3 regions of the Arthrobacter sp. NQ4 genome follow, and region 2 is predicted to be linked to each of the others. Evidence: riboswitches for the same ligand, from Rfam matches in the RefSeq annotation. Region 2 holds a riboswitch; each other region holds the start of a gene.
The links. A riboswitch is a leader RNA that binds a small molecule or an ion and turns the genes downstream of it on or off. The one in region 2 is predicted to bind S-adenosylmethionine.
Positions count from the first base shown of each region.

Region 1: it holds a riboswitch for S-adenosylmethionine, as region 2 does, so the genes downstream of both, metX (homoserine O-acetyltransferase MetX) here and PUN51_RS08935 (DUF1737 domain-containing protein) in region 2, are expected to answer to the same signal.
Region 3: it holds a riboswitch for S-adenosylmethionine, as region 2 does, so the genes downstream of both, PUN51_RS12960 (aminotransferase class V-fold PLP-dependent enzyme) here and PUN51_RS08935 (DUF1737 domain-containing protein) in region 2, are expected to answer to the same signal.

Region 1 is NZ_JARETC010000003.1:169,303-178,965, reverse strand. Features, by position in the region: gene PUN51_RS07320 (DeoR/GlpR family DNA-binding transcription regulator) at 1-88, shown strand, start outside; gene PUN51_RS07315 (CPBP family intramembrane glutamic endopeptidase) at 181-960, shown strand; gene PUN51_RS07310 (HNH endonuclease signature motif containing protein) at 1,046-2,791, opposite strand; gene PUN51_RS07305 (VOC family protein) at 2,998-3,636, opposite strand; SAM riboswitch class IV at 3,798-3,912, shown strand; gene PUN51_RS07300 (bifunctional o-acetylhomoserine/o-acetylserine sulfhydrylase) at 3,957-5,279, shown strand; SAM riboswitch class IV at 5,383-5,498, shown strand; gene metX (homoserine O-acetyltransferase MetX) at 5,511-6,626, shown strand; gene PUN51_RS07290 (MFS transporter) at 6,806-8,188, shown strand; gene PUN51_RS07285 (zinc-binding dehydrogenase) at 8,193-9,323, shown strand; gene PUN51_RS07280 (LysR family transcriptional regulator) at 9,359-9,663, opposite strand, start outside.
Region 2 is NZ_JARETC010000004.1:80,634-90,296, forward strand. Features, by position in the region: gene PUN51_RS08910 (UDP-N-acetylglucosamine 1-carboxyvinyltransferase) at 1-1,100, shown strand, start outside; gene PUN51_RS08915 (glutamate--cysteine ligase 2) at 1,170-2,396, shown strand; gene PUN51_RS08920 (HNH endonuclease signature motif containing protein) at 2,485-3,924, opposite strand; gene PUN51_RS08925 (O-succinylhomoserine sulfhydrylase) at 3,989-5,197, opposite strand; gene PUN51_RS08930 (rhodanese-like domain-containing protein) at 5,198-5,608, opposite strand; gene PUN51_RS08935 (DUF1737 domain-containing protein) at 5,605-5,880, opposite strand; SAM riboswitch class IV at 5,894-6,009, opposite strand; gene opgC (OpgC domain-containing protein) at 6,178-8,646, shown strand; gene PUN51_RS08945 (hypothetical protein) at 8,785-9,039, opposite strand; gene PUN51_RS08950 (TetR/AcrR family transcriptional regulator C-terminal domain-containing protein) at 9,262-9,663, shown strand, end outside.
Region 3 is NZ_JARETC010000007.1:5,876-15,538, reverse strand. Features, by position in the region: gene rsgA (ribosome small subunit-dependent GTPase A) at 1-466, shown strand, start outside; gene hisN (histidinol-phosphatase) at 511-1,323, shown strand; SAM riboswitch class IV at 1,477-1,590, shown strand; gene PUN51_RS12960 (aminotransferase class V-fold PLP-dependent enzyme) at 1,627-3,045, shown strand; gene PUN51_RS12955 (class I SAM-dependent methyltransferase) at 3,131-3,889, shown strand; gene PUN51_RS12950 (metal-dependent transcriptional regulator) at 3,963-4,673, shown strand; gene PUN51_RS12945 (hypothetical protein) at 4,722-5,099, shown strand; gene PUN51_RS12940 (S1C family serine protease) at 5,158-6,141, opposite strand; gene PUN51_RS12935 (acyltransferase family protein) at 6,356-7,465, shown strand; gene PUN51_RS12930 (pyridoxamine 5'-phosphate oxidase family protein) at 7,476-7,940, shown strand; gene PUN51_RS12925 (zinc-dependent alcohol dehydrogenase family protein) at 7,996-9,051, opposite strand; gene PUN51_RS12920 (pyridoxamine 5'-phosphate oxidase family protein) at 9,239-9,663, shown strand, end outside.

The DNA of each region.
Region 1 (9,663 bases), on a different contig from region 2:
CCGGCTGATCACCGATTCCGGCATTTCTGCGCGCGACAAGGCAGCGTTCGAAGCCAACGGCACGGAAGTGATCGTCGCACCCGCCTAAACCCCTTGGGCGGTGCGCGGCCCGCGTGCCGTGCTGTCCAACATCTGCCGCTCCATCAGGCCGGATCCAGAAACTGAAGGCAAGATGGGAACATGCTGGTTCCCTCCCGCCGTCGACTGCGGCTCGAAGTCTGGATCGTCCTGGGCCTGTCCCTGGGCCAGTCCGCTGTCTACTCCGTGGTGCAGCTGCTCGACAAGATGACCCGCGCCCCGCTGGCCGAGGGCACCTCCACCCTGAACCGGTCGCAGAGCACCCGCGAGTACTTCGACCTCACCTACCAGCTGCTGGATATCATCTTTGCGCTGGTTCCAGTACTGCTGGTTCTCTACTTCCTCACCGACCAGCGGCAGGCTTCGCCCGGCAACGCACGCAACTCCGGTTCGGCATTCCAAAAGCTCGGATTCAACTTCGCCCGGCCCGGGAGGGACCTCCTGCAGGGCGTCGGGCTCGCCGCGCTGATTGGCATACCGTCCCTGGGGCTTTACGCGGCCGGCCGGGCCCTCGGCATCACCACCGCCATCATTCCCAGCGCACTGGACTCGTATTGGTGGACTGTTCCGGTCCTGATCCTGTCGGCGATGCGCCACGCGGTGCTCGAGGAAGTCATTGTGGTGGGCTACCTCCTGGACCGCTTCGGCAAGTTCGGCTGGAGCACGCCCCTCGCCATCGCCGTCAGCTCGCTGCTGCGTGGCAGCTACCACCTCTACCAGGGCTTCGGTCCCTTCATTGGAAACGCGGTGATGGGGGTGGTCTTCGCCTGGCTCTACACCCGTACCAAGCGCGTCATGCCATTGGTCATCGCCCACGCGCTGCTGGACATTGTGGCATTCGTCGGCTTCAGCCTCTTCGGTAAGGCCGTGGGGCTGGGATAGCGCCGCCGAGGCCTGGCAGTGGGACTTAGGGGCTACCTGAGCGGCACAAGTGCTGTGTCCCCGCAATGCCCAACACCACCCACATTCACATGCCCAGCAGCAGCTGCCAGTCCGCCTGCGGGTCAGCGGGCAGCTCGAAAAACTTTGCATGGAACTCATCCCACAAGGGATCAGTGGGGCAAAGCTCGCTGGGGTCCACCATGTTCTCACCTGGCGGTTCTTCGACAGGCGGATCAGGCCACACCGGCATCCCCGCAAGGAACTCTTGCCACAACGGATCCTCCGATAGGTGCGGCCCGCGCCATGGTGGCGCCGTAGTCAGCGGAACGGTGTCACTAAGCCGGGCAGTGTCATCAAGTCCAGCCATGGATCCGGGCCGAGCTGATGCTTCGACGGGCGCCGCAACAGCATCGACCGGCAAGCTTCCCGATGGCCACTGGGCCGGTTCGGGGTCGGGGTGTTCTGGGTTGTAGTGCCTGCCTGTGGGTGAGGTCCAGCCGGGTGGTTCATTCTTGTTGGCCGGATCTGGCGTCCATCTGGTGTGGTGTTTGAGCCGGTGGTGTTTGGGGCAGAGTTGGGCCAGGTTGCTGACGTTGGTGGTGCCGCCGTGTTGCCACGCTTGTAGGTGGTCGGTTTCGTTGTCGGGGGTGCGGTTGGTGCAGCCGGGGAATGTGCATTTGGTGTCGCGCATCCTGATCCAGCGTTTGATGGCCTCGGTGAGCCGGTAGTTTTTCCGGCCGATCTCCAGTGGTGCCCCGTCGCGGGGGTCGATCAGGACCCGGTAGAACGATTCCGCCCCGTCGGCGACAAGTTTCCGTGCCATGGACGCCGGGATTGGTCCGAAGCCGTCCAGTAAGGCGGGTTCGTCGGTGGCTCCGAGGAGGGCGAACACGGGCACGGTGACCAGGACATCGGCCCGCGGCGCAGGGACCTTCCCGACCCCGGTGACACCCTCCGTGCCCTGAATGCCGAGGCCGGGACCGTCTTCCTCGGCGTGGCCGGCGCCGAGGAGCAGCGATGCTGCGATGTCGGGGCGGAGTTGGGTAAGGGTGCGGGGTTCGTCTGGTCCCTGGAGGCCGCGGGCGGTCGCGGTGGTCCGGTTCCAGATAGCGCACGCGGTGTCCCCGGGCAAGTAGAGGGAGATCCAGGCCATACCGTCCTTGTCCGGGGTGTATTCCATCCGCCGGTCAGCCACACCCTTTACATGGCGCTTCTCGATCGAGTCGGGGTGGTGGCGTTCCCGCCAACCACGCACCTTCGCCCGGAACCGGGACGGAACAAGCTCGCCGGGGGCCGCGCCGCGGGCGGGCTGGGGTGCAGCCGGGTCGAAGAAGTGCGCCACCAACGCCAGGGCGCCCTCGGTGGTGAGGCCTTCAGTCTCATCGGCGACAATCCGGGCGTGCTGCCAGGACATGTCCCCGGCGGACAGTGCATCGAACACCAGCGGCAGGGAGCAGATCCGGCGTGAGTGCTCCACCAAAGCGCCCGCGGCCGCCGAGCTGATGGTCAGCACCCCGGCGATCTCCTCCACCACCGACATGTCCGCGTAAGTGCGGTCCTGGACAGTGGCGTCCGGCGGCGTCATCGCCTGCTGGAAGGCAACGGCTTCGGCAGTATCCAGCGCCTTCATCGCGGCGAGCTGCGCCTCCAGCCGGGCCGCAACCTCCAGCCGTTCCAGCCGGATCTCATACCGCCGTTGAAGCACGTCAACACGGGAACCAATGCCGGCGCCGGCAGCCAGGGAAGTATCTTCGAAATCCAGCGCATCGATGGCAGCAACAGAGGCACGAACACCCTCCAAAACCACCTCAACACCACCGCTGATTCCCATGCCCACATCATCCAACGAGGCACTGACATCCAAAGTGTGCACGGTTCATGCTGGCGTCCTTCATAGCGGCGCAGGGGGCAGCTTCTTAAATTAATTCGGCCGCCATTGGGTGGTGACGCCGTTGTCACCACCCAATGGCGGCCGAAGTTTGCCCGGGCACAACCCGGGGACCTCCCCGAAGTGATCCGGGGAGGAACGGGGGAGGGTCAGATGGTGACGGCTCCGTTGGCGGTTTCAAAGGTGACCGAGAGGATGCCCGGGGTTCCGTGCGGGGCGACCCACTCCACCGCAACGTCCTCGAGCGGCTTCTCCACCGGCTCACCCAGCCACTCGGTGACGCGCGAGGCGGAACCGGCGATGGTCAGGCAGCTCATCTTGAGGTTGCTCTCGTACGCGTGGGACGGGTGGAGCGAGGGATCGCCCTCCCACTTGAGCATGTACGGCACCTGGGGATCGGCGATGAGGCCCAGGATGCCAATCTGCTTCCAGACCAGTTCGCGGCCGTCCGGGAACTTGCGGTTGCCGTTCACGGCGGCGCGGCCCAGGCGTTCCTCGAAGGGGGCGAGGTCGTCCACTTCGACGCACCAGCCCATCCAGCCGCCACCAGCAGCGGAGCGGGCACGTACTGCCTGTCCGAACGGTGCCTTGTCCGATGCCGGGTGGTCCAGGACCTCAACGACTTCGAGGTACTTGTGGCCGGCGAGCGGGATGATCATATTCCGGGTTCCGAAGCGGGGGTGTACGCCACCCTTCACTGCCTCAACGCCGAGGGCAGTTGCAATACGTTCGGTAGTGGCCGCGAGGCCATCGTGTTCACAGGCGTAAGAGACGTGATCCATGCGCATGCGAACATCTTGGCACTTTGTGATCAGGCTCTCAGCTAAGGGCACCCTTACTAGTATTTGTGGCGCCCGGCGCCCCCGTTATTCGGCCGAGACAGTGGCCGGAAGACCATGTTCGTCACAATGCTGTCCACGGCAACCGTCCGGTTCCTAGACTGGGCCCAGGTCATGAGTGCCAGCGCCAAGCCCCGGCTCGCTGGCCGGCAACCCTCCATCCGCGGTGGGGTGCCCCGGGTGAAGACCTGGCTCCCCGGCAACAGCCGGGAGCAAGCGCGGCCCGTACTGCCGGTGAGCATGCCGGGCCCATGTCAAAGGAGATTTGGATGTCCAACGGATGGTCCTTCGAAACCCGCCAGATCCACGCAGGCCAGGCGGCGGACAGCGCCACGGGGGCCCGCGCCCTGCCTATCTACCAGACCACGTCATTCGTGTTTCCCAGCGCTGAAAGCGCCGCCAACCGTTTTGCCCTGGCTGAACTTGCGCCCATCTATACCCGCATCGGCAATCCCACCCAGGATGCCGTCGAGCAACGGATTGCCAGCCTCGAAGGAGGCCTGGCCGCGCTGCTGCTGAGCTCCGGGCAGGCCGCCGAAACCTTCGCTGTCCTGAACATCGCCGAGGCAGGCGACCACATCGTGGCCAGCCCCAGCCTTTACGGCGGAACCTACAACCTGTTTGCGCACACGCTGAAGAAGTTCGGCATCTCGGTGACCTTCGTGGCCGATCCGGACAACCTGGACCAGTGGCGCGATGCCGTGCAGCCCAACACCAAGCTCTTCTTCGGTGAAGTGGTGTCCAACCCGCGCCAGGATGTCCTGGACATCGAAGGCATCTCCGAGGTGGCCCACCAGGCCGGCGTGCCCCTCATTGTGGACAACACCTTGTCCACGCCGTACCTGATCCGCCCACTGGAGTGGGGAGCGGACATTGTCCTGCACTCGGCCACCAAGTACCTGGGTGGCCACGGCTCGGCCATTGCCGGAGTCATCGTCGATTCCGGCAAGTTCGATTTCGGCAAGGATCCGGAACGGTTCCCCGGCTTCAACACCCCGGACCCCACCTACAACGGCCTGGTCTACGCCCGCGATCTCGGTGAAGGCGGCGCACTCGGCGCCAACCTCTCCTACATTCTCAAGGCCCGTGTGCAGTTGCTGCGCGACCTCGGCTCAGCCGTCTCGCCCTTCAACGCGTTCCTGATTTCCCAGGGCCTGGAGACGTTGAGCCTGCGGGTGGAGCGCCACGTTGCGAACGCCACGGAAGTGGCGCGTTGGCTGGAGGCAAGGGACGACGTCGAATCCGTCGCCTACGCGGGGCTGCCCTCCAGCCCCTGGTACGAGCGTGGCCGCAAGTACGGACCCAAGGGGACGGGCGCCGTCGTGGCCTTCAATCTGGCCGGCGGGGCAGAGGCGGGCAAGCGCTTCGTCGACGCCCTGGAGCTGCATTCCCACGTGGCCAATATCGGCGACGTCCGCTCCCTGGTCATCCACCCCGCGTCCACCACGCACAGCCAGCTCTCGCCGGAGCAGCAGGTTGTGGCCGGCGTGCACCCGGGCCTGGTCCGGCTTTCCGTTGGCCTGGAGCACATCGACGACATCCTGGCCGACCTGGAGGCAGGCTTCCGGGCAGCCAAGGGCGCCGACGCGTAGCCCCAAACGCGAGCGTCGCAGCATGTGCCGGCCGGCAAACCGGGAAGTCACAACCAGTCATACTCTTGGCCTGGAGTGGGGGGTGTTTCGTACACTCGAACCAGGTCATGAGTGCCAGTGACAGCCCCGGCTTGCTGGCCGGCAACCCTCCATCCGCGGTGGGGTGCCCCGGGTGAGGACCTGGCCTGCCGGTCAGACGACGGCAGGCAAGCGCGTAGAAGAGGTCTTGCCATGACGGTTACCGTCGCCCGAACCACCATCCCCGAACACGGAATCGTGCGTTACGCCTCCATCGGGGGTCTGGAACTCGAAGCCGGGGGATACCTCCCGGACGTCACCCTGGCCTACGAAACCTGGGGGACGCTCAATGCGGACGCCAGCAACGCCATCCTGATCGAGCATGCGCTGACCGGCAGCACCCACGTGACCCGCGGCGACACCGACGAAGAAGGTTGGTGGGAACAGCTGGCCGGCCCCGGCGCTCCCGTGGACACGGACCGCTTCTTCGTGGTGTCCATCAATATCGTTGGCGGCTGCTACGGATCCACCGGCCCGTCATCACCCGCGCCGGACGGAAATCCCTGGGGCTCCAGGTTTCCCCTCGTCACGCTGCGCGACAGTACGGTTGCCGAGGCAAGGCTCGCGGACCAGCTGGGCATCAAGAGCTGGTTCGCCGTCCTCGGCGGATCCATGGGGGGCGCCCGCGCCCTGGAATGGGCGGTGACGTACCCGGAAAGGGTGCAGCGCTGCGCCGTGATCTCCGTGGGAGCCGCCAGCACGGCCGAACAGATTGCCTTCGCGCAGGCCCAGACGCTGGCCATCCGGCAAGACCCCAATTTCAACGGCGGGGACTACTACGGCGGTCCGTGCCCGGAAGATGGGCTGGCACTGGCCCGGCGCATCGCCCACATCACCTACCGGTCGGCTGCCGAACTGGAAGGCCGCTTCGGCCGGGCACCCCAGGCGCCCGAGTCGCCCCTGCAGGGGGAAGTTCTTGCCTCCCGCGGCCGCTACCAGGTGGAAAGCTACCTGGACCACCAGGGCAACAAGCTGGTGAAGCGCTTCGATGCCAACAGCTATATCGCCCTGACCGAGGCACTGATGAGCCACGATGTGTGCCGGGGACGGGGAACCTTGACCGAAACCCTCGCCGCCTCCACGGCACGGTTCTTCGTGGCCGCCGTCGACTCGGACCGGCTCTATTTTCCGTCGCAGTCCCACGAACTGGCCCAGGCGCTGCCCGGGGACGTGGACGTCCATGTCATCCAGGCACCGATCGGGCACGACGGGTTCCTCACCGAGATCGGGCAGTTGGGCGGCCGGCTGCGGAGCAGCTTCCTGGTCTAGGCGCCGCCTGGCGCACAGCCCTTAATGTGCATTCCTGCAGATGCGTTCTGCACTAATCGGCGTTGAGGTTGCGCCGCAGGCAGACCATACTCATCGAATCCGGCTTTCGTGGTGTGCATCACACCCGTCTGCCATTGACTGGTCCCCGTGGTGTCGACGACGACGCCGAAGGAGTTCGCATGAGTACGGAAAGCTCCGCCGCAAGGCGCACAGAGGAAACCGACGTCAAGGCCTCAGGCCTTAAGAAAGTGGTGACGGCCTCCATGGCCGGCACGGTCGTGGAATGGTACGAGTTCTTCCTCTACGCATCGGCCGCCACCCTGGTGTTCGGGAAGGCCTTCTTCCCCAACGCCGGCACGGAACTGGACGGCATCATCGCCGCCTTCCTCACCTATGCCGTCGGTTTCGTCGCACGCCCCATCGGCGGAATCGTCTTTGGCCACTTCGGCGATAAGTTCGGCCGCAAGCAGCTGCTGCAACTGAGCATCATCCTGGTGGGGGTCTCCACCTTCCTCATGGGCTGCCTGCCCACCTTCGGACAGATCGGCTACTGGGCGCCCGCGCTGCTGGTATTCCTGCGGTTCGCCCAGGGCTTCGCCGTGGGCGGGGAATGGGGCGGCGCCGTGCTCCTCGTGGCAGAGCACAGCCCCAGCAAGTCACGCGGCTTCTGGGCCAGCTGGCCGCAATCGGCAGTGCCGCTGGGCAACCTGCTGGCCACGGCCGTGCTGTTCGTCCTCTCCTCCACGCTGACCCAGGACGCGTTCCTGGGCTGGGGCTGGCGCGTGGCGTTCTGGCTCTCCGCAGTGATCGTCATCATCGGTTACTACATCCGCACCAAGGTCAACGACGCCCCCATCTTCCTGGAGGCCCGCAAAGAGGTGGACGCGGGCCACAAGGGCTACGGCGTGGCCGAGGTGTTCCGGCGCTACCCGCGCGGCGTCTTCACCGCCATGGGCCTGCGCTTCGCGGAAAACATCCTCTACTACCTGGTGGTCACGTTCTCCATCACCTACCTGAAGACGGTGGTGCAGGCTGACACCACGCGGATCCTGCTGCTGCTGCTCCTTGCGCACACCGTCCACTTCGCCGTCGTGCCCATGGTGGGCAAGCTGTCGGACCGCTTCGGCCGCAAGCCCGTCTACATGGCCGGCGCCATCATGGGTGCCACCTGGGGCTTCTTCGCCTTCCCCATGATGGACACCAAGAACGATGTCATCATCCTGGCGGCCATCATGATCGGCCTGGTGTTCCACGCCTTCATGTATGCCGGGCAGCCCGCCATCATGGCGGAAATGTTCCCCACCCGGATGCGGTATTCCGGCGTCTCGCTCGGCTACCAGGTGACGTCCATCGTGGCGGGCTCACTGGCGCCGATCATCGCCGCGTCCCTGCTGGGTACCTACAAGTCCTCCGTCCCGGTGGCGGTGTACCTGCTCATCGCGTGTGCCATCACCGCCGTCGCGGTCTTCTTCCTGAAGGAAACCCGGGGCATCTCGCTGCACGACGTTGACGCGGCCGACGCCAAGGGCACGGCAGACCTGCTCGCTGCCAGCAAGAAGTAGGGCCATGAAAGCCGCCGTCCTCTACTCCACCGTTCCCGCCCCGGCCCAGGGAAAACAGAGCTACGCCGAGTCCAGGCCCCTGCTGGTGCAGGAGCTGGAGCGGCCGGAGCCGCGCGCCGGTGAGCTCGGAGTTTCCATCACCTACTCGAGCCTGTGCCATTCGGACCTGTCCGTCGTGGACGGTTCACGCGTCCGGCCCCTTCCCATGGCCCTGGGACACGAGGCCGTGGGGCGGGTGGTGTCCGTGGGCGACGGCGTCTCCGACGTATCCGTGGGGGACCATGTGGTTCTGGTGTTCGTGCCCAGCTGCGGCCAGTGCCGGGCCTGCCTGTCCGGCAGGCCCGCGCTCTGCCACCGGGCAGCTGAGGTGAATGGATCCGGAGACCTGCTCCATGGTCCGGCACTGTTGCGGACGCCGGCGGGGGAGCGGATCAACCACCACCTGGGCGTTTCCGCCTTCGCTGACTACGCGGTGGTTGCGCGGGAATCAGTGGTGGTGATTGACGACGACGTCCCGGACACCGTGGCGGCGATGTTTGGTTGCGCCGTGCTCACCGGAATGGGAGCGGTGTTCAACACCGCCGCAGTCGGCCCCGGCCAGTCCGTGGCAGTGTTCGGCCTGGGGGCGGTGGGCCTGTCCGCCGTGATGGCGGCCCGCCTGGCAGGGGCCACGAGCGTCATCGCCATCGACCCCAACCAGGGGAAGCACCAGCTGGCCCGCGACGCCGGGGCCACCGCGGTAGGGACGCCGGAGGACGCAGGGCGGCTGATTGAGGAAGCAGCCGGCGACGGCGTCGACGTCGCCATTGAAGCGGTGGGCTCAGCCGGTGTCATCGCATCCTGCCTGGAGCGGGTCACCAGGGGTGGCGCGGTGGTCTCCGTGGGCCTGCCCCACCCCTCCGCAGAGTTGACGGTACCGGCCCTGCAGTTCGCCGGGGCCGGCAAGCGGCTGCTGGGCTCCTACATGGGCGACGCCGTTCCCGCGCGGGACATCCCCAGGTACCTCGGGTACTGGCGGGACGGCAAACTGCCGGTTGAGCTGCTGCACACCGACACCCGGCCACTCGGCGAGATCAACGAGGGCCTTGATGCGCTCGCAGCGGGACAGGTAGTGCGGCGGCTCTTCCGGGCCTGAACCGTCAGGCCCGGTTCCTCACCCGCCCCGGCTCCTCACCCGGCGAGCAGCAACGACCGCTCCTTCACCTCGTCCTTCAGGGCCGCGATCACGGCCTGCACCCGCGCTGACCGAAGCGACTCCGGCCGTGCAACAGCCCAGATGGGCAGCTGGCGCTCAAAATCACCTGGCAGCACGGGCACGAAATCTTCACGGTCTCCCACCATGAAGTTCGGCAGCAGCCCAATGCCGGCGCCCTGGCGCACCGCCTCCACCTGGGCGAACACGCTCGTGGCCTGGAAGCTTGTCCTGGGCGTCGGAAGCTGCGATGACCAGCGGGGCCCAAGCTCCGCCACTTGGA
Region 2 (9,663 bases):
ATCTCCGCCTGCGCCGCCCTGCCGTCCTGGACCTGGACGCCATGGACGTGGACGCGGCACGCCGGACCCGCAGCGTCATCATGCTGCTGGGCCCCCTGCTGGATGAGTCCCGTGAGTACCGGCTTCCCTACGCCGGCGGCTGCGACCTGGGCACCCGGACCGTGGAACCCCACATGCAGGCACTGCGCGAGTTCGACCTGTCAGTGGAGGCCACCGCAGGTTTCTACACCGTGCAGGCGCCGCCCGCCGATACCCGGGACCGCTCCTTCGTCCTCACCGAACGCGGGGACACCGTCACCGAAAATGCGATCATGGCCGCGGCGCACCGCGCCGGAACAACCGTGATCCGCAACGCCAGCCCCAACTACATGGTGCAGGACCTGTGCTTCTACCTGCAGATGCTCGGCGTCACCATTGAAGGCGTGGGCACCACCACGTTGAAGATCACCGGGCAGCCGGAAATCGACGCCGAGATTGAATACTTCCCCTCCGAGGATCCCATCGAGGCCATGAGCCTCATCACGGCCGGCATCGTCACCAACTCCGAAGTCACCGTGCGCCGGGTGCCCATCGAATTCATGGAGATCGAACTGGCCACTCTGGGCCAGATGGGGCAGAAGCTGGAGATTTCGGGCGAGTACATGGCCCGCAACGGCCGCACCCGCCTGGTGGACGTGACCACCAAACCCTCCGAGCTGCGTGCCCCGGAGGACAAGATCCACCCCATGCCGTTCCCCGGGCTGAATATCGACAACCTGCCGTTCTTCGCCGTCATTGCTGCGAACGCCCACGGCCAGACCATGATCCACGACTGGGTGTACGAGAACCGCGCCATCTACCTGACGGAGCTGAACCGGCTCGGCGCGCAGGTGCAGCTCCTGGACCCGCACCGGATCTACGTCAACGGACCCACCAAGTGGCGCGCCGCCGAGGTGGGCTGCCCGCCCGCGCTCCGGCCTGCCGCCTGCCTCCTGCTGGCCATGCTCGCAGCGCGGGGTGTGTCCGAGCTGCGGAACATCTATGTGATCGAGCGTGGTTACGAGGACCTGGCGGAGCGGCTGAACACCATCGGCGCCAAGGTGGAGTACTTCCAGGACTGACCCATTCACGCTTCGTCATGAACGGCGGGCCACGGTTCCAATGGCCGCCCGCTGCCGCAGAATATTCGTATGCGTACATTTGGCGTAGAGGAAGAACTCCTGATCGTTGATCCGGAGTCCGGGGAGCCGCTTGCCCTGGCCGACGCCCTCCTCGCCAGCCACCGCGTCGCAGCCGACGATCTTCCCGTGGACCTGGATGGCCGCCATGCCGGCAACCAGGCGGATTACGACGACGAGATGGGCCTGAGTGCCGAGCTCAAGCTTGAGCAGATCGAGACGCAGACCCGGCCGTGCCGGGAGTACGGCGGCCTGCTGGAGCAGATCCGGGCAGGCCGGGCGCTGGCCGACCAGGCAGCCCGGAAGCACGGAGCCAGGGTGGCGGCGCTGGCCACCTCACCCGTGGCATCGCCCAGCCACACCACACCCGACCCGCGCTATGCCAGGATGCTGGAGCGCTTCGGCCTCACCGCCCAGGAACAGCTCACCTGCGGTTTCCACGTCCACACCTTCATCGAATCGCCGGAGGAAGGGGTGGCGGTCCTGGACCGCATCCGCGACAAACTGGCTGTCCTCACGGCGCTGAGCGCGAACTCGCCGTTCTGGAACGGCGTCCCCACCGGCTTCGAAAGCTACCGCACCCAGGCCTGGAACCGCTGGCCCACAGCCGGCCCGGCCGGCATCTACGGAACGTACCCTGCCTACCGCCGGGTGGTGACCCGGCTGCTGGACAGCGGCGTCATGCTCGACGAGGGCATGCTCTATTTCGACGCGCGGCTCTCCCGCAACCACCCCACGGTGGAGGTGCGGGTGGCGGACGTATGCCTCCGTGCCGGGGACGCCGCACTCATCGCCGTGCTGGTCCGGGCACTTGTGGAATCCGCCAGCCGGGAGTGGCGGGACGACGTGGACCCTGCGCCCGTTCCCACCGTCCTGCTGCGGATGGCGTCCTGGCAGGCCAGCAGCGCCGGGTTGAGCGGCGAACTGCTGGACTTTGGCAACTTCCGGCCGGCGCCGGCTGCGGATGTGGTGCGTTCCCTGGTGGATTACCTGGCCCCCGTCCTTGACGAACAGGGCGAGCTCGCATTGGCCCGCCAGGGGGTGGAGGACATCATCGCCCGCGGGACAGGGTCCGCTGAACAGCGCCGCGCCCGCGACAAGGCCCTGGCGGGGCAGCCGCCGGAGGACATGGGGTTCGGCGCGGTGGTCCGGCAGGCCGTCCACCTGACCATGCGTGATGCGCTGGACCTTGCGGACGTGGCGGCTACGCCCGAGCTGCTGCGTGTCCGGCAGGCCTGACGGGGCAAGAGCCGCCAGGCGCGCAGACTTGTAGAACCTCAGGTGTCTTGTAGAACGGCAGGTGTAGAGACCCGCAGCGAAGCAGGTGCTAGGTAGCGAGGCGCTGTAGAAGGACCTGTTCCAGCGGGCTTCGTTGTGTTGGCAGGATGCCCTCGGGCCAGTGGGTTGGTTCTGAGTCCTGGTGTTCTGGGTTGTAGTGCCTGCCTGTTGGTGAGGTCCAACCGGGTGGTTCATTCTTGTTGGCCAGGTCCGGTGCCCATTGGCTGTGGTGTTTGAGCCGGTGGTGTTTGGGGCAGAGTTGGGCCAGGTTGCCGACGTTGGTAGCGCCGCCGTGTTGCCAGGCTTGTAGGTGGTCGGTTTCGTTGTCGGGGGTGCGGTTGGCGCAGCCCCGGAAGGTGCACTTGGCATCGCGCATCCTGATCCAGCGTTTGATGGTTTCGGTGAGCCGGTAGTTTTTCCGGCCAATTTCCAGTGGTGCGCCGTCGCGGGGGTCGACCAGGACCCGGTAGAACGATTCCGCCCCGTCGGCGACAAGTTTGCGCGCCATGGACGCCGGGATCGGCCCGAAACCATCCAGTACGGCGGGTTCATCGGTCACGCCGAGGAGGGAGAACACCGGCACCATCACCAGGACGTCGGCCCGCGGCGCAGGGACCTGTCCGGCCTCCATCGGTTTCCCGGTCTGTGTGGTGTGCCCGGCGCCGAGGAGCAGGGAGGCGGCGATGTCGGGGCGGAGCTGGGTGAGGGTGCGCTCTTCGGTGGGACCTTGGAGTCCGCGGGCGGTGGCGGTGGTGCGGTTCCAGATGGCGCAGGCGGTGTCCCCGGGGAGGTAGAGCGAGACCCAGGCCATACCGTCCCGCTCGGGGGTGTATTCCATCCGCCGGTCAGCTACCCCTTTTACATGGCGCTTCTCGATCGATTCCGGGTGATGGCGTTCCCGCCACCCGCGGACCTTGGCTCGGAACCGTGACGGTACGAGGTCACCGGGGGCCGCGCCGCGGGCGGGCTGGGGTGCGGCCGGGTCGAAGAAATGCGCCACCAGCGACGCCGCGCCGTCAGTGGTGAGGCCCTCGGTTTCGTCGGCGACAATCCGGGCGTGCTGCCAGGACATCGCGCCCGCGGCCAGGGCGTTCATGGCGTGCGGCAGGGAGCAGATCCGCCGTGACTGGTCCACCAAAGCGCCCGCTGCCGCGGAGCTGATGGTCACCACCCCGGCGATTTCCTCCACCACCGACATGTCCGCGTAAGTGCGGTCCTGGATCGAGGCGTCCGCTGGGGTCAGGGCGCGCTGGAACTCCACTGCCTCAGCAGCGGCCCGTGCCTGCATCGCAGCGAGCTGCGCCTCCAGCCGAGCCATAAGTTCCAGCCGTTCCAGCCGGATCCCATACCGCCGCTGCAACACATCCACACCGGCACCAGCAGCCGCCGCGGCAGCAAGGAAAGAGTCCTGACGGTTCAGCGAATCAAGGGCGGCAACAGAGGCATCGATCGACGCCAGCACCACCCCGACACCACCGCTGGTTCCCATACCGACATCATCCAACGAGGCACTGACATATGTATTTGGCCAGGCGGACCTGGTCCCGCCCCCGCTAGATCTGCTTCAGCGCCTGTTCCAGGTCGCGGAGGAGGTCTTCCGGGTCCTCGAGCCCCACCGAGAGCCGGACCACGCCGTCGCTCAGGCCGATGGCGGCCCGCCCCTCCGGGCCCATGGCGCGGTGGGTAGTGGTGGCGGGGTGCGTGATCAGGGACTTTGCGTCACCGAGGTTGTTGGAGATATCGATGATCCGCAGCCCGTCCAGCAGTGCGAACGCCGCTTCCTTGCCCGTGCGTCCGCCGGAAGGAGCGAGCTCGAAGGTAAGGACCGTGCCACCTGCACTCATCTGCTTTGCCGCCAGCCCGTACTGCGGGTGCGACTTCAGGAGCGGGTACTTCACCCAGCTCACCGCCGGCTGTTCCTCCAGCCATTCTGCGAGCCGGAGTGCGGTCGCCGAGGAGTGGTTGACGCGCAGGCCCATGGTCTCCAGGCCCTTGGTCAGGACCCAGGCGTTGAAAGCGGAAAGCGCGGGGCCGGTGTGGCGCATCAGCTGCTTCACCGGTCCGTCGATGAATTCCTTGGTGCCCAGGATGGCACCGCCCATCACCCGGCCCTGCCCGTCGATGTGCTTGGTGCCGGAGTAGACGATGACGTCGGCGCCGAGGTCCCCGCAGCGCTGCAGCAGGGGAGTGGCGAACACGTTGTCCGCCACCACGGTGGCCCCGGCCGCATGGGCCAGTTCGCTGACGGCGGCGATGTCCACGATCTCCTGCATGGGGTTCGACGGGGACTCGAAGAAGACGGCGGTGGTGGGCTTGGACAGGGCTTCGCGCCACTGGTCAAGGTCCGGGCCGTCCACGAAGACCGTCTCCACACCCCAACGGGGCAGGATCTCGTTCAGGATCACAAAGCACGAACCAAACAGTGACCGGGCGGCCACCACCCGGTCCCCCGCAGCCAGCAGGGCACCCAGCGAGGTGAACACGGCGGACATGCCCGACGCCGTCGCGAAGCATGCTTCGGTGCCTTCGAGCAGCCTGAGCCGTTCCTGGAAGGTGGCCACGGACGGGTTGCCGTAGCGGGAGTAGACAAAGCGCTCGTCCTCGCCGGTGAAGGCCCGTTCAGCTGCCGCGGCGGACTCGTAGACGAACCCTGAATTCAGGAAGATGGCCTCGGACGTTTCCTGGAAGTTGGAGCGGTCCAGGCCTCCGCGGACTGCCTGGGTGTCGGGGTTCCAGCCGGGGGCGTCTGGGTTGAAGGTCACTTAGTTCTTTCCGAGGTTGGTGGGGAGGCCGCGGTTCTTCCAGCCATTGACGGTCCGCTCGCCGTAGCGGTCGGGCTCGCCTTCGAAGCCCTCCAGCACGCTGTAGGCGGTGAAGCCGGCCTGGGTGGCGGCAGTCGCGGCCGCGATGGACCGCTGGCCGGACCGGCACAGGAACAGCAGTTCCGCGTGGGGATCCTCCGGCGCCTGCTCCTGGAGGTCCTTGACGAAGTCCGGGTTGGGGATGCCGCCGGGGAAGGTCCACTGGATGAACAGGGGATCGTTGTCCGTGGCCTTGGTGTCCGGGATGCCGATGTGGGCCCATTCGCCCTCGGTGCGGACATCCACCAGGATGGCGCCCTGCTCCAGCTTGGCCCAGGCTTCCTGCGGCGTCAGGTCTCCCGCGTAGCTCATGCGTGGCCCTCGCCGTCGAACTCGCCCTCAAATTCGGCATCGAGCTGGTCCACGGCGGTGGCCACGGCGGCGTCGGCGGAAGCGATCGCGGCCGGAAGGACGATTGCCTGCGCCACGATGACGGTGGTGCCGTTGAAGGTTGCCGCCGGGCTGCCGTGCAGGACGTAGCCATCGGCGAGTGCAGCGGAGATCCGCTCACAGAATTCACGGTTGTCCGCGCCCGTAATCAGGCGGTAGGACAGTCTTTCGTCAGGGGCGGGTGCGTCGGACACGACGGATCTCCTTCTCTCACGCTTGCAGCTCGAATCGGTCGATATGCCGAGTATTCACCTGAGGCACCCCGCCGCGAAAGGGAGGGTTGCCGACCGGCAAGTCAGGGCTTGGCGCCGGTACTCATTACTCCCCAAAAACGTAACACCTGCCGCGCCCGGCCGCATCGCCGCCGTCGTCATGTTCCGTAATTGAGCCGTCCGCGTCACGGCACGGGTTATGCCCATGGGCCGATAAAGTTCTTACCGGGGGCGCCGCCCCGTATCCAGAGCAATGAGTACCGGGGGGTCCTTGTCAGCATGCGGGCACACGTATCGCACCACCACGCCGCCATCCCGCGGAACCGTCCGCGTTCCATCGCAGCCTTTTTCGCCGCGGTGTTCATCGTCCTACTGGCCCTGGTGGTCCCGGCAGGCCCGGCACACGCGGCGCCTGCTCCACCGGACAAGGGCAAGCCGTGGCTGGGGGCGGTCCTCGAGTGGGGTGAGGATACGGCCGCGGGCTTCAGCGACAGGCTGGGCGCCGGCCCCGCCGTCTTCGGCCACGACATCACCATTCCGTACCGCGAATCGGAGCGGAATGACATCGACGGCTTCCTGCAGCAAACTGCAGCCAAAGGCGCCCACGCCCTGCTCACGGTGAAGCCGTCGGTGCCCCTGGACCAGCTCGGCCCCGCGGAGGCGGAAGCGTTCGCAGCCCAGGTCCGCGACCTGACATCGGGGTTCAAGGGCCAACTGCTGGTCCGGTTCGCCCCCGATATGAATGCCAGCTGGGTGGCCTGGGGCCAGCAGCCGGCCACGTACCGGCAGGCTTTCCAGGCCGTGGCGGCAGCCTTCAAGAAGGACGACGGCGGCCGGGCCGCCATGGTGTGGGCGCCTTACCTGGGCAAGGACTACCCCTTTGAACGGAACCGGAATGCCCCGGAGCCGGGAAGCGACGGGTTTTCCCTCCTGGATACGAACGGGGACGGGACCTGGAACGGAAGCGACAGCGCCTATGCCCCCTACTACCCGGGCGATGACGCCGTGGACTGGGTGGGCCTGACCGCCTATCACGACGACACTGCCGGCGGGGCCGCCGTCAACACGACGCCGCGTCCGGGCGAACTCCAGGAGATGCTGACGGCCTCCGGCGGCGAAAACTTCTACGGCACCTACGTGGAGGGACGCAAAAAGCCTTTCCTCCTCCAGACTTCGGCCTTCTACAGCCCTGCGTCCGGTGGGGCGCCCGAGGCGGACATCAAGACGGGCTGGTGGGACCAGGTGGTGGCCACTGCCACGTCACCCGCTTTCGCCGGGACGGCCGCCGTGGTGTGGGACGAACGGACCAGCACGCGGGATACCGGCGTGGCAAGCATCAGCTGGCTGCTCACGGGAAGCCCGGATATTGCCAAGGCCGCCCTGGACAGGCTGAAGGCATCGCCGATGGTCACCGGCCCTGTCACGGATGTGGCGTCCACAGGCACCTACGTGCGGGCCAACACGCTTTCCGGCGCCGCCCCCTGGACCGTTGGTGCCGCCATGGTCATCCTCCTGGTGGCCCTGTGGCAGGTTCCCCGCCGGATCAACACCGCCACGTCCTGGAGCTACCAGGACCCTTCCACCAGGGATTCGCGGGTGGACCTGCTGCGCGGACTGGCCATTGTCTTTGTGGTGGTCAACCACCTGGGCATGGCCTCACTGTTCCAGCTGCTCACCCAGGAGGCGGTGGGCTTCGTGTCAGGCGCGGAGCTGTTCGTCCTGTTCTCCGGCCTGGTGGTGGGCATGGTGTACGGGCCCAAGGCCAAGGAGGACTTCGGCCGGGTGGTGGACCTGACGTCCCGCCGGGCCGGGAAGCTCTACGTGACCGCCCTGGCCGTGCTGATCGGCGTCTTCCTTCTTTCCCTGCTCCCGTTCTTCCACACTGAGGCCCTGACCACGTTCGTGGACCAGGGGACCGGCGGCGCAGGACACGGCGGCGCCGGCCGGACCTACGACCTCTACGCCGGCATGTCGTCGCTGTTCCAGTTCCCCGTGCCGCCGCAGGTGCTGCCGGCCATCGTGCTGCTGCAGTTCGGTCCCTGGCAGTTCAACGTCATGGGCCTGTACGTGGTGCTCCTGCTGGCCAGCCCGCTGATCCTTGCGGCGCTGAACCGCGGCAAGGCCGTCTGGGTATTGCTGGCGACGCTCGCCGTGTACGCGGTAGGCGCCGTGACCCGGTTCAGGATCCTGCCATCCCAGTTTGAGGACTCGTTTCCCCTGCTGGTGTGGCAGGTGCTTTTCGTCCTCGGCCTGGTTGTTGGCTACTACCGCCGCAGCATCGTTGCGTGGTTGTCGGCGCACACGTGGGTGGTGGCGGCCTGCACTGCGGCAGCGTTTGCGCTGGCCTTCCTGTCCTGGGGGAATCCGTACCTGGCCAACAACTACGACGTCCGCTTGGCGCTCATGCCGGACGCCTCCTACCGCGCCATGTATGACGCACTCTTCGGCCGGACCTACCTGGCGCCCGGCCGGCTGTTCAACGTCCTGGTCCTGGTGGTAGCCGCCTACGCGTTCCTCAGCGCTTACTGGAAACCGGTGGAGCGTGCCCTGGGCTGGTTCCTGATTCCGCTGGGCCGCGCCACGCTGTATGTCTTCATCATGCATGTGGTGCTGATCGCCGTCGTCACAAACATCCCGGCGCTCCAGCAGCAGAGCATCTTCCTCAACACCGCGGCCTACGCCGTGGTCCTGGGCCTGTTGTGGGTGATGGTCCGCACCAGGTTCCTTTTCCGGATCGTTCCCACCTAGGGATTCCCGCCTGGGGGACGGCCCCTTTGCCTGGTTCCAGGGTGCATCCGGGCATGAAAATGCTGCGGCACAAAAGTGCCACAGCATGTCATCATGCGCCGCTGGTTACCCTGCGGCCCGTTGGCAGCCCGGGGGGCCTTAAACAAGCCGCGGGTAGCTGCTGAGGATGTAGTCCGCAGCGGCCGGCCCCTTCATGCGCAGTCCGTTGCGGCGAACCGAGACTTTGTGTTTCATGGCAGCCCAGAAACTGGACTCGGTGCCGGTGGGCTGCTCGTTGACGAAGCACCAGCTGGTGTACAGCCCGTAGAGGCGGTCGCGGTCCAGGCTGGATTCCGAGGCATTGTCTGCGTAGGTGGCTTCGTGGAGGAAAAGATCAAACTGCGAATTGGCCATGAGGCGTCCCTTCGCTCGGTGCGTGGTGCCGCCGGTAGGCTCCAGCGGCGAACCTCGATGCCCTGCACAAGGTGGCAAAGGATTGTGTAGCCGCTTTCCTTGAGAGGTCCCGAAAAGCTCAAGAGGTCATCTTGTCTACGATGTAGACTTTACCTGTAGACCAGATATGAGGCAACCGTCCCAGTTACTTCGGGACGAGGGCCGCCAGTGAGGACCTTTGTGATGACTTCCGCCAACACTTCCCAGCCCGGGCAGGCCAAAACGAGGCTGAGCAGGGACATTGTGCTGGCCAAGGCCCTGGAGTTGGTGGACGCCGAAAGCCTGGAGGCCCTGACCATGCGCCGGCTGGGGCAGGAACTCGGCCGGGATCCGATGAGCCTCTACCGCTACGCCGAGAACCGCGCCGCACTGCTGGACGGGGTTACCGAGCTGGTACTCAACCAGCTAAGCATCCATCCATCGGACCCGGACTGGAAAGCCCAGTTGCGGAAGATCGCCCACAGCTTGCGGGCGCTCGCCCTGCAGCATCCCAATGTGGTTCCCCTGTTGGTCACGCGGCCCCTTTCCACGCCCCTGGGCCTTCGCCCCCTGGGCACGCTGCGGCCGCTGGAACAGATCCTGTCC
Region 3 (9,663 bases), on a different contig from region 2:
CCGCGCCCATCTCGACGGCAAGGTCACCGTGATGCTGGGGCACTCCGGCGTGGGCAAGTCCACCATGGTGAATGCGCTGACCGGCGCCGAGCGGGCCACCGGCGGAGTGAACGCGGTCACGGGGCGCGGCCGCCACACGTCGTCGTCGGCCTTGGCCCTGCGCCTGGCGGACGCGCCGGCCGGCAGCTGGATCATTGACACCCCCGGTATCCGTTCCTTCGGACTGGCACACGTGGACCCGGACCGGATCCTGCGCTCCTTCCCCGACCTGTCCCCCGGCATCGAAAACTGTGAACGCGGGTGCAAGCACACTGCAAACGCGGTGAACTGCGGCCTCGACGACTGGGTGGCAGGCGGACACGCAGGTCCCACCGGCCCGGCACGCCTGGCATCGCTCCGGCGGCTGCTCGGCACGGACCCGCGCATGGACGCACAGGAAACCAAAGAGCTCGGCAGCGTCAACTGACGCGTTCTCCCGGCAGAAGCGTCCACAGACGGTAGTTTGTAACCATGATCCAACCCGCTTCGAGCTACAACGATGACCTGCGCCTGGCCCATGTCCTGGCCGACTCCGTGGATGACCAGACCATGAGCCGCTTCAAGGCCCTGGACCTCCACGTTGAGACCAAGCCGGACCTGACGCCCGTCACCGACGCCGACAAGGCAGCGGAGGAAGCCATCCGCGGCCAGCTCTCGCGCTCCCGGCCCCGCGATGCCGTCCTGGGTGAGGAGTTCGGCAGCACCGGGCACGGTTCACGGCGCTGGATCATCGATCCCATTGACGGGACCAAGAACTTTGTCCGGGGCGTCCCGGTCTGGGCCACGCTGATCGCCCTGGTGGATGAAGGCGAGCCTGTGGTGGGCGTGGTCAGCGCCCCGGCCCTCGGCAAGCGCTGGTGGGCGGCAAAGGGCATGGGCGCGTACATGGGCCGGTCCCTGGCAGCTGCCACCCGGCTGCGCGTCTCCGACGTGTCCAGCCTCTCCGACGCCTCCCTCTCCTACTCCAGCCTGAGCGGCTGGAAGGAACGCGGCAACCTCGACGAGTTCCTCGGGCTGACCGAAGACGTCTGGCGGACCCGGGCCTACGGCGATTTCTGGTCGTACTGCATGGTGGCAGAGGGCTCGGTGGACATTGCCTGCGAACCGGAGCTCAACCTCTACGACATGGCTGCGCTGGTGCCGATCGTGGTTGAGGCGGGCGGCCGGTTCACTTCCCTCGAAGGCGAGGACGGACCGTTCGGCGGGAACGCGCTGGCCACCAACTCGATCCTGCACTCAGAGGTGCTGCACCGCCTCAACCCGTACCTGGACGACCTGCTGTAACTGCCACGGTTTGGCCCCCTTAGGCGAATATTGCGACGCCGGACACCTCCAGACGGGGGTGTCCGGCGTCGTTTATTCGATATTGCGTAACAAAGCCCTTAACAATTGCCGCGGCTTCAATCCTGGCCGCCCCATGTCCTACGCTTTTATGCAGGTCACGAGTGCCAGCGCAAAACCCCGGTTTGCTGGCCGGCAACCCTCCATTCGCGGCGGGGTGCCCCGGGTGACGACCAGGCCGGTCCGGAGTGGATGCGGCAAGCGCGGATTCCCTATGCCGGAGTCCTGTATTCAAGTGAGGTCTCTGTGACAACTGCCACCGTCTCCCCCCAGCCCGCCATTGCCGAATCCGGCGCTCCCGGAGATCGCCACGCCGTTGCCGGCCGTCCCCTTGCTGCCGTCACCGGCGCGGAAATCCAGGCACCACTGATTTCCGGCGGCCACATCCGGTACGCGAACCTTGACTACGGCGCATCCGCTCCGGCGCTCTCCGTGGTCTCCGCCTACCTGAACGAGATCCTGCCGTACTACGCGAGCGTCCACCGCGGGGCCGGCTACGCGTCCCAGATCAGCACGTCCGTTTACGAGAACGCCCGCAGCATCGTCCGGGACTTCGTGGGCGGCCGGCCGGATGATTCGGTCATCTTCACCCGCAACACCACCGATTCGCTGAACCTCCTGGCCGGCTGCCTGCCTGCTACCGACGGCCGGCATGACGGCGAGGTCCTCTACCTGGACATCGAACACCATGCCAACCTCCTGCCGTGGCAGGGCGTTCCGCACCGCAGCATCGTTGCCGCCGACACCATCACCGGCACCCTGGACGCCGTCCGGACCGAGCTGGAGCAGGGCGGCGTCAGCCTGCTGGCCGTCACCGGCGCCTCCAACGTCACCGGCGAGATTCTTCCCATCCGGGCCCTGGCCGCGCTGGCCCACCAGCACGGCGCCCGGATCGTGGTGGACGCGGCCCAGCTCGCGCCGCACCGCAGGGTGGACATCAGCGCGGACGACGTCGACTACCTCGCCTTTTCCGGCCATAAGCTGTACGCGCCGTTCGGCGCGGGTGTCCTGGTGGGACGTCCCGACTGGCTGGACACCGGTGTCCCGCACCTCGCCGGCGGCGGGGCGGTCAAGGAAGCACGGCTCGACGGCGTCAGCTGGGCCACGGGCCCGGCCCGCCACGAGGGGGGCTCGCCGAACGTCCTCGGCGCCGCCACCCTGGCCCGCGCCACCCAGGTCATCGCCGAACTCGACCAGGACCGGTGGCACGCCCACGAATCCGCCATCCGTTCCTTCCTGGTGGAGGGCCTGCAGGACATCGACGGCGTCACCGTCCACCAGATCTTCAAGGACACCAACCCGGAAACGGACACCATCGGCGTGGTCAACTTCTCGGTCGAGGGCTACGACGCAGGGCTGGTGGCCGCCTACCTTTCCGCAGAGCACGGGGTGGGCCTGCGCGACGGCCGCTTCTGCGCCCATCCCCTGCTGAAGCGCCTGGGCCTGCCGTCCGGCTCCCTCCGGGCAAGTTTCGGCGTGGGTTCGCGGCTGGAAGACGCCGAACGCCTCCTCGCCGGCATCCGGACGCTGCGCAGCAACGGACTGGGATGGGATTACGTGGTGGATGCGGGCCGCTGGGTGCCCGCCAATGATTTCCGCACCTACCCGCACTGGGCGCCCAATACCCCCGGGACGGCCGGAGCAGCCCCCTGCCTGGACGACTAGGCGGCGGGGCGGCGGCTGCCTGCTGATGCCGGGCATGCGGTAAATTCGAAGGACATCCGCAAGCAGCACCAGAAGGAGGCCACGCGTGGTTCGGGGTGGCCCCAGGCTTGATCACGGCCGGCGCACGGAGCTCGGGCAGAGCTTCCAGGACGGCGGCCGCCACTACCAGCGGGTCCGTCCCGGCTATCCTGCGGAATCTGCACGGTGGCTGGTACCGGCCGGAGCCCATGACGCCCTGGACGTCGGCGCCGGTACGGGAAAGTTCACCGCATTGCTGCTGGCCATGGGGCTGGACGTCACCGCCGTCGACCCCTCTGCGGACATGCTCGCCCAGCTGAAGGCCCACTGCCCCGCCGCCACGGCTGCGCCGGGGACTGCCGAGGCGACAGGCCTTCCCGACGCTGCCTTCGACGTCGTGACCGTTGCCCAGGCGTGGCACTGGTGCGACCCCCTGGCGGCAAGCACCGAGCTGGCGCGCGTCCTGCGCCCGCACGGAACACTTGGCCTGGTTTGGAACCAGCTGGACACCTCCGTCCCCTGGGTGCACCGGCTCTCCCGGATCATGCACGCCGGCGATGTGTACCGGCCCGGCCACAAGCCCGTCGTCGGGCCAGAATTCCACCGGCTCGAAGGTCACGTCACCCACTGGCAGGACAGGGTGACCACCGGGCACTTGATGGAGCTCACCAAGTCGCGCAGCTACTACCTTCGGGCCGGTGAGGCGACGCGGGCAAAAGTTCTGGCCAACCTGGACTGGTACCTGCACGAGCACCTGGCCCATGCCCCCGGCCAGGAACTTGACCTTCCCTACCTCACCCTGGCCTGGCGCGCCACCAAGGCATGACGCACGCGGTCTGCGGCGGGGTGGCCGAAGCGGCGCACTCTGCCGCACCGGCCAAACCGGTAGGCTTGGGCATGTGAAGACCAGCGCGCCCTCCTCCTCGATCGAGGACTACGTCAAGGTCATCTACTCATTCACCGAATGGCAGGACAAGCCCATCACGTCCTCCCAGCTGGCACAGCGGCTGGGAGTGGCAAATTCCTCGGTCTCGGAAATGGTCCGGAAGCTGAAGGACCAGGGCCTGGTGGACCACAAGCCCTACAGCGCCGTCACGCTGACCGAGGCCGGCCTGCGCCTGGCCCTGTCCATGGTCCGGCGCCACCGGCTCATCGAGACCTACCTCGTCCAGCGGCTCGGCTACAGCTGGGACGAGGTCCACGATGAAGCTGAACAGCTGGAGCATGCAGTGTCGGATACGTTCATCGAGCGCGTTGCCGCCAAGCTCGGGGACCCTAAGCGGGACCCGCACGGCGACCCCATCCCCACCGCGGACGGCCAGGTCCTGATGCCGCGCGCCCACCTGCTCGCCGCGCTGGACCAGGGACACAGCGGCAAGATCACCAGGATCAGCGATGACAACCCCGAGCTCCTGCGGTACCTCGCCGCCCAGGACATCGACCTCGACGCCGAAGTCGAGGTGATGGGACGGCGGCCGTTTGGCGGCGCGCTGATGGTCCGGATCGCCGGTTCGGGCGGCACCCGCGACTACGACCTTGCTGACGAAATCGCCTCAGCGTTGTGGGTCTCCAGCGACACCCCGCACCCGGGCTGCGTCCTCGGCGGTTAAGCGGGCTGTCCTCTGCCGATTTGGCCGGCTCCCGTATGGTGGAAGGTGATGATCAGCAGACGCGACGCAGCAATAACCCTTGATGTTCCCCTTGAGATGGCACAGCGCCACGGCCTGCCGAAATGGATGTCGGAGGACGAGCTCCGCGGCATCATGGACAATCCCCCGCCCTGGCTGGTGCAGTCACGGGCCAACCGCACCGGCAAACGGCCCGTCTGGGTACACCTGGAATGCGCCGTCTGCGGGTACGAGGAAGCCGCCCGGCCCAAGAAGTGGTGGCCGGACTTCACCTACGTGGTGTGCGGGCACCACGCCCCTTCGGACGTTCCCGCCGTGCGCCCCGGCTGCGTCCGCAGCGAGTACGACGGCGTGGGGACGCGTTTCGTGGGCATCGCTGACGTGGAAGCGCCTCCGGTCAGCCAGTAGCCTTTCGTACTTCGCCTTCCGGACGTGCCCGCCCACGGTGCCGGGCCGCCGTCGACCCTTATCCAGCGCCGTTGGCCGTCATTTCCTCCGGAACAGCCGTCAGGTGGAGCTCGGCGCCGTCCCGCAGCACGGCCAGGTCGAGCGGCTGGCCGATGGCATCGGCGAACAGCAGGCGCTGCAGGCTCTCGGCGTTGCTGACCGGGTGGCCGCCGGCTGTGACAATGACGTCCCCTGCCGACAGGCCTGCCTTGCCTGCCGGCGAACCGGGCAGCACCTCAACCACCCGAAGCCCTTGCCGCCGCCCGGTGCGGATCACGGCGCTCGAGCCGAGCTGCATCGGGGTGCTCACCAGGCCCAGGTACGCGCGGCGCACCCTTCCGTCTGACAGCAGAGCGGAGATAATCCTGCGAGTGGTGGCGTTGATCGGGATCGCCAGCCCCAATCCGGCTCCGGCCACGGCAGTGTTGATGCCCACGATCCTGGCGTGGGTGTCCGCCAGCGCACCGCCGGAGTTTCCGGGGTTCAGGGCCGCGTCTGTCTGGATGACGTCCTCGATGACCCGCCGGTTACCGCCCGACCAAACCGGAATGGCCCTGCCCAGGCCGCTGACCACCCCCGCGGTCACCGAACCGGCAAGTCCCAGCGGGTTTCCCACTGCGACCACCAGTTGGCCCACCCGGAGCGATTCCGCCGCACCGAACTCTGCAGGCCGAATCCCGGGCCGCGAACCTTTCACCACGGCAAGGTCTGACAACGGGTCCGCGCCCACCAGTTCCAGCTCCATCCTGCTGCCGTCGCCAAAGACCGCGAAGCCTTGCCGGGTGTCGGCCACCACGTGGGAGTTTGTGAGCAGATAGCCGTCCTCGGTGAAGAGGACTGCGGAGCCTGCGCCCACCCTGACCCGTCCGTTGCGGCGCTGCGCCGTCATTTCAATGGCTGCGACGTGGGGCGTGACTGCCGCCGCGACGCGCATCACTGTCTGCGAGTAAGAGTCCAGGACGTCGCCTGTGTCCGCTGGCATGGGTTCCTGCGCCTGTTCCATGGCGCACCTCCGGATTCAGTTCCGCTCTCGGCGGTCGGGTGCCCTCAGGGGCCTTACGGAAGTCAACGATGCAGGGCCCGAATCCAGTCCCGCGCCGGCTACGCCTTCGGTGAACGGTGCCGGGGCAGCGCTGCACTTTGTGAGGGTACCCTCAACGCCCTCAATATTCCATCAAGTAGAGAAATACCTGCTGCCGCGCTGTTAGCTTGGGGCAATGTCACGGGGGAATCACGGACCAGCCGTTGCGGAGCAGCCGGCAAAGGTCCGCGTCGAATGGATTGATGCGGCACGGGGCCTGTGCGTCGTCGCGGTGGTGCTCTTCCACGTTGGGTTGTGGCACTTCCTCCGCTTCGAGCACGAGGCCAGCGTAGCGTTCACCTTCTGGGACATGGTGGCCACCGGACTTGGCTCGGTCCGCATGCCGCTGCTCCTTGCCGTCTCCGGAATCCTTGCCGCCTCCAAGGTCCGCAACGGGTTCGGGAACGGCAGGGCGTGGAAGTACAGCCTGAACAACTACTACCTGTACGCCGTATGGCTGCTTCTCTATGCACTGCTCAGCGTCGTCCTGGCGGGTTCGCCGCGGCCGCAGCGGGTTGGCTCTGCCGGCGATTTCTTCCTGCAGCTCATCGCCCCGGACACTCCCCTCTGGTTCATTTACGCCCTGGCCGTCTACGTCCCGCTGCTGGCCCTCTGCAGGAAACTCCCGTCGTCGGTGGTCCTGGCCGCTCTTGCAGCCTTGAGCATCATCACCGCCGTGCTGGTAGACAGCACCGCCGGCCAGTGGGGCAAAGTCCCGGAGCTTGCGGTCTTCTTCGCCGCCGGTGTCTACGGAAAGAACATCTTCCTGCACATCGCGGGCGCCCGCAGGCTGCGCTGTCTCGCGGTGTCACTCCCGGCCTTCGTTGCCCTGATGGCGCTGCCGGAGATCCACCCCGGCCTCGATCAGGCCGTCTTCATAGTTCAAGGACTGGCCGCTGTCATTGCACTGGTAGCGATGATCAGTGCGGTCACCAGGTACCGGCCCATTGCGGTGGCAGGGTCGTGGATTGGGCGGCGCACGCTTGGCATCTACCTCCTGCACACGCCCATCATGGATTTCCTTGTGCTGGCTTTCCACGGCCCTTTGTCGCCGGTTGGGCCGGCCATCTCGAAGTCATTGCCCATCGCGCTGGTCTACCCGCTTGCCTTGACCGCGGCCGTCATCGCCGCCTGCGTGGGGGTCGAATCCCTCTTCAGGAGATGCGGGTTGACGTTCCTGTTCCAACGTCCGGGCGCCATGCCGGGTCCTGTGCCCACCCGTGCGCGGCTGGTGTCCAGGCTCTAGGATCGGTAGCATGACTGATTCGCCTGCCGGGTCCCGGACCGAACTGTTGAATCCCGACGAATGCTGGCGGTATCTTCGGTCCTCCTACATCGGCCGGCTGGCAGTCATCAACGGTGACGTGCCCGAGATCTTTCCGGTGAACTTTTCCGTTGCCGGGGAAACGCTGGTGTTCCGCACGGCACCGGGCACCAAGCTGCGAGCCCTGCTCAGTGGCGCAGTTGCAGCCCTGGAAGTGGACGGGCTCAATCCGTACGCCACGGAGGTCTGGAGCGTGGTGGCCAAAGGCAGGCCGGAACCCTTCGATGAGGAACGGATGGCTTTGCCGGACGCCGATGCCGACCGGGAACCGTGGGAGCCGGGTATCAAGGACCATCTGGTGGCCATTACCCCCACGGACATCACCGGGCGGCGTTTTGCCGTGCGGTCGCGCACGCGGTGGTGGCCGCCGGTCGACTTCTCCGCGGACTGGCTCTAGGTCCCGGCAGCCCCTCCGCAGTTCCCGCCAGGCCTGTGCAGTTCCAGCCAGGACGTCACGATGTGAGGATCACCTTGAGCGCCTTGGTCTCGGCAGCCCGGGAGAACGTGTCGTAGGCGTCGAGGAACTGGTCGAAGCCGAAGTGGTGCGTGGCGAATTTCTCCGCCTTGATCTTCCCCTGCGCCACGAGCCTGAGCAGCATGGGCGTGGTGTTGGTATTCACCAAACCCATGCTGATGTTGATGTTCTGGATCCATAGATTCTCCAGATGCAGTTCCACTGGTTTTCCATGCACCCCGACGTTGGCCACAGATCCGCCGGGCCGCACTATCCCGGTGCACATGGAAAAGGTTGCAGGGACGCCCACGGCCTCGATGGCGACGTCGACGCCGCGCCCTCCGGTCAGGGCCATGACCTGGTCCTTCCAGTCAGCTCTGCCCGAGAGAACTGTGTCCGTGGCGCCGAACTCCGTGGCCTTGAGGAGGCGGTTGGCGTCCAGGTCGATGGCTACGACCGTGGCCGCCCCATAGAGCCCGGCCGTGGTGATCGCCGCCAGTCCCACGGGCCCGGCACCGACCACCGCCACAGTGTCGCCTGGCTTCACCCGACCGTACTGGACGCCGATTTCAAACCCGGTGGGAAGAATATCGGACAGCATCACCGCCTGCTCGTCGCTGACGCCCCCGGGCAGCAGGTGCAGCGAGTTTTCGGCGTAGGGGACCCGGACATATTCCGCCTGGGTCCCGTCGATCAGGTGGCCGAAAATCCAGCCGGCGCCTTCCTGGCCCTCGGCTCCCAGGCAGTGCGAATAAAGTCCCGTCCTGCAGTTCGCACAGTGGCCGCAGGATTTGATGCAGGAGATGATGACGCGGTCGTTCAGCTTCAGTCCGGTGACGGACGGACCGGTTTCCACAACGGTTCCCACGCCCTCATGGCCCAGGATGCGCCCCTGTTCGACGGCGGGAACGTCACCTTTGAGGATGTGCAAATCCGTGCCGCAGATGGTGGTGGTGTCGACTTTGACAATGGCGTCACCAGGTTGCTGGATTCTGGGGTCCGGGACGTCGGTCCAGGACTTCTCCCCGGGTCCGCCGTAGACGAGGGCTTTCATGGGATTCTCCTTAGGCTGAAGGCCGGCCCTGTGGCATGCCGGGCGGCTTGCGCGGACTGTGCAGCCCCAGCAGGCATCCCACAGCGTCCCACCGGGCCGGGCGGGTCCCAAGTGCCATAGGTCCTCCCTTTTTCGCCGGGCCTTTATGCCCTTTCCGGATGCCGGAGAGTTGCCTACGCTGTGGCCTATGACTGACAACACGAACGTACCTGTCCCGGAAATCCTCGATGCGGAAGAGTGCTGGACCCTCCTCGGCCAAACCGGGGTGGGGCGGCTGGCCGTCATCGCCGACGGCCATCCCGACGTCTTTCCCGTCAACTACAAGGTGGACCGCCAAACGCTGGTTTTCCGCACCGGTGCCGGCACCAAGCAGCAGGCCATCGAGTCGGACGCCACCGTGGCGCTGGAAGCAGATGCTGTCAGCGCACAGTTCGGCCTTGCGTGGAGCGTCGTAGTCAAGGGCAAGGCCGTTGAAACAGTGCCGACAGGGCCTGACCTTGATGACATCCGGCGGGCCCTGTTTCCTTGGCAGGGCGTGGGGCAGGAGCATTTCATCCGCATCACGCCGGAGTCGGTAACGGGACGGCGCTTCACCATGAACGCCCCACTTTT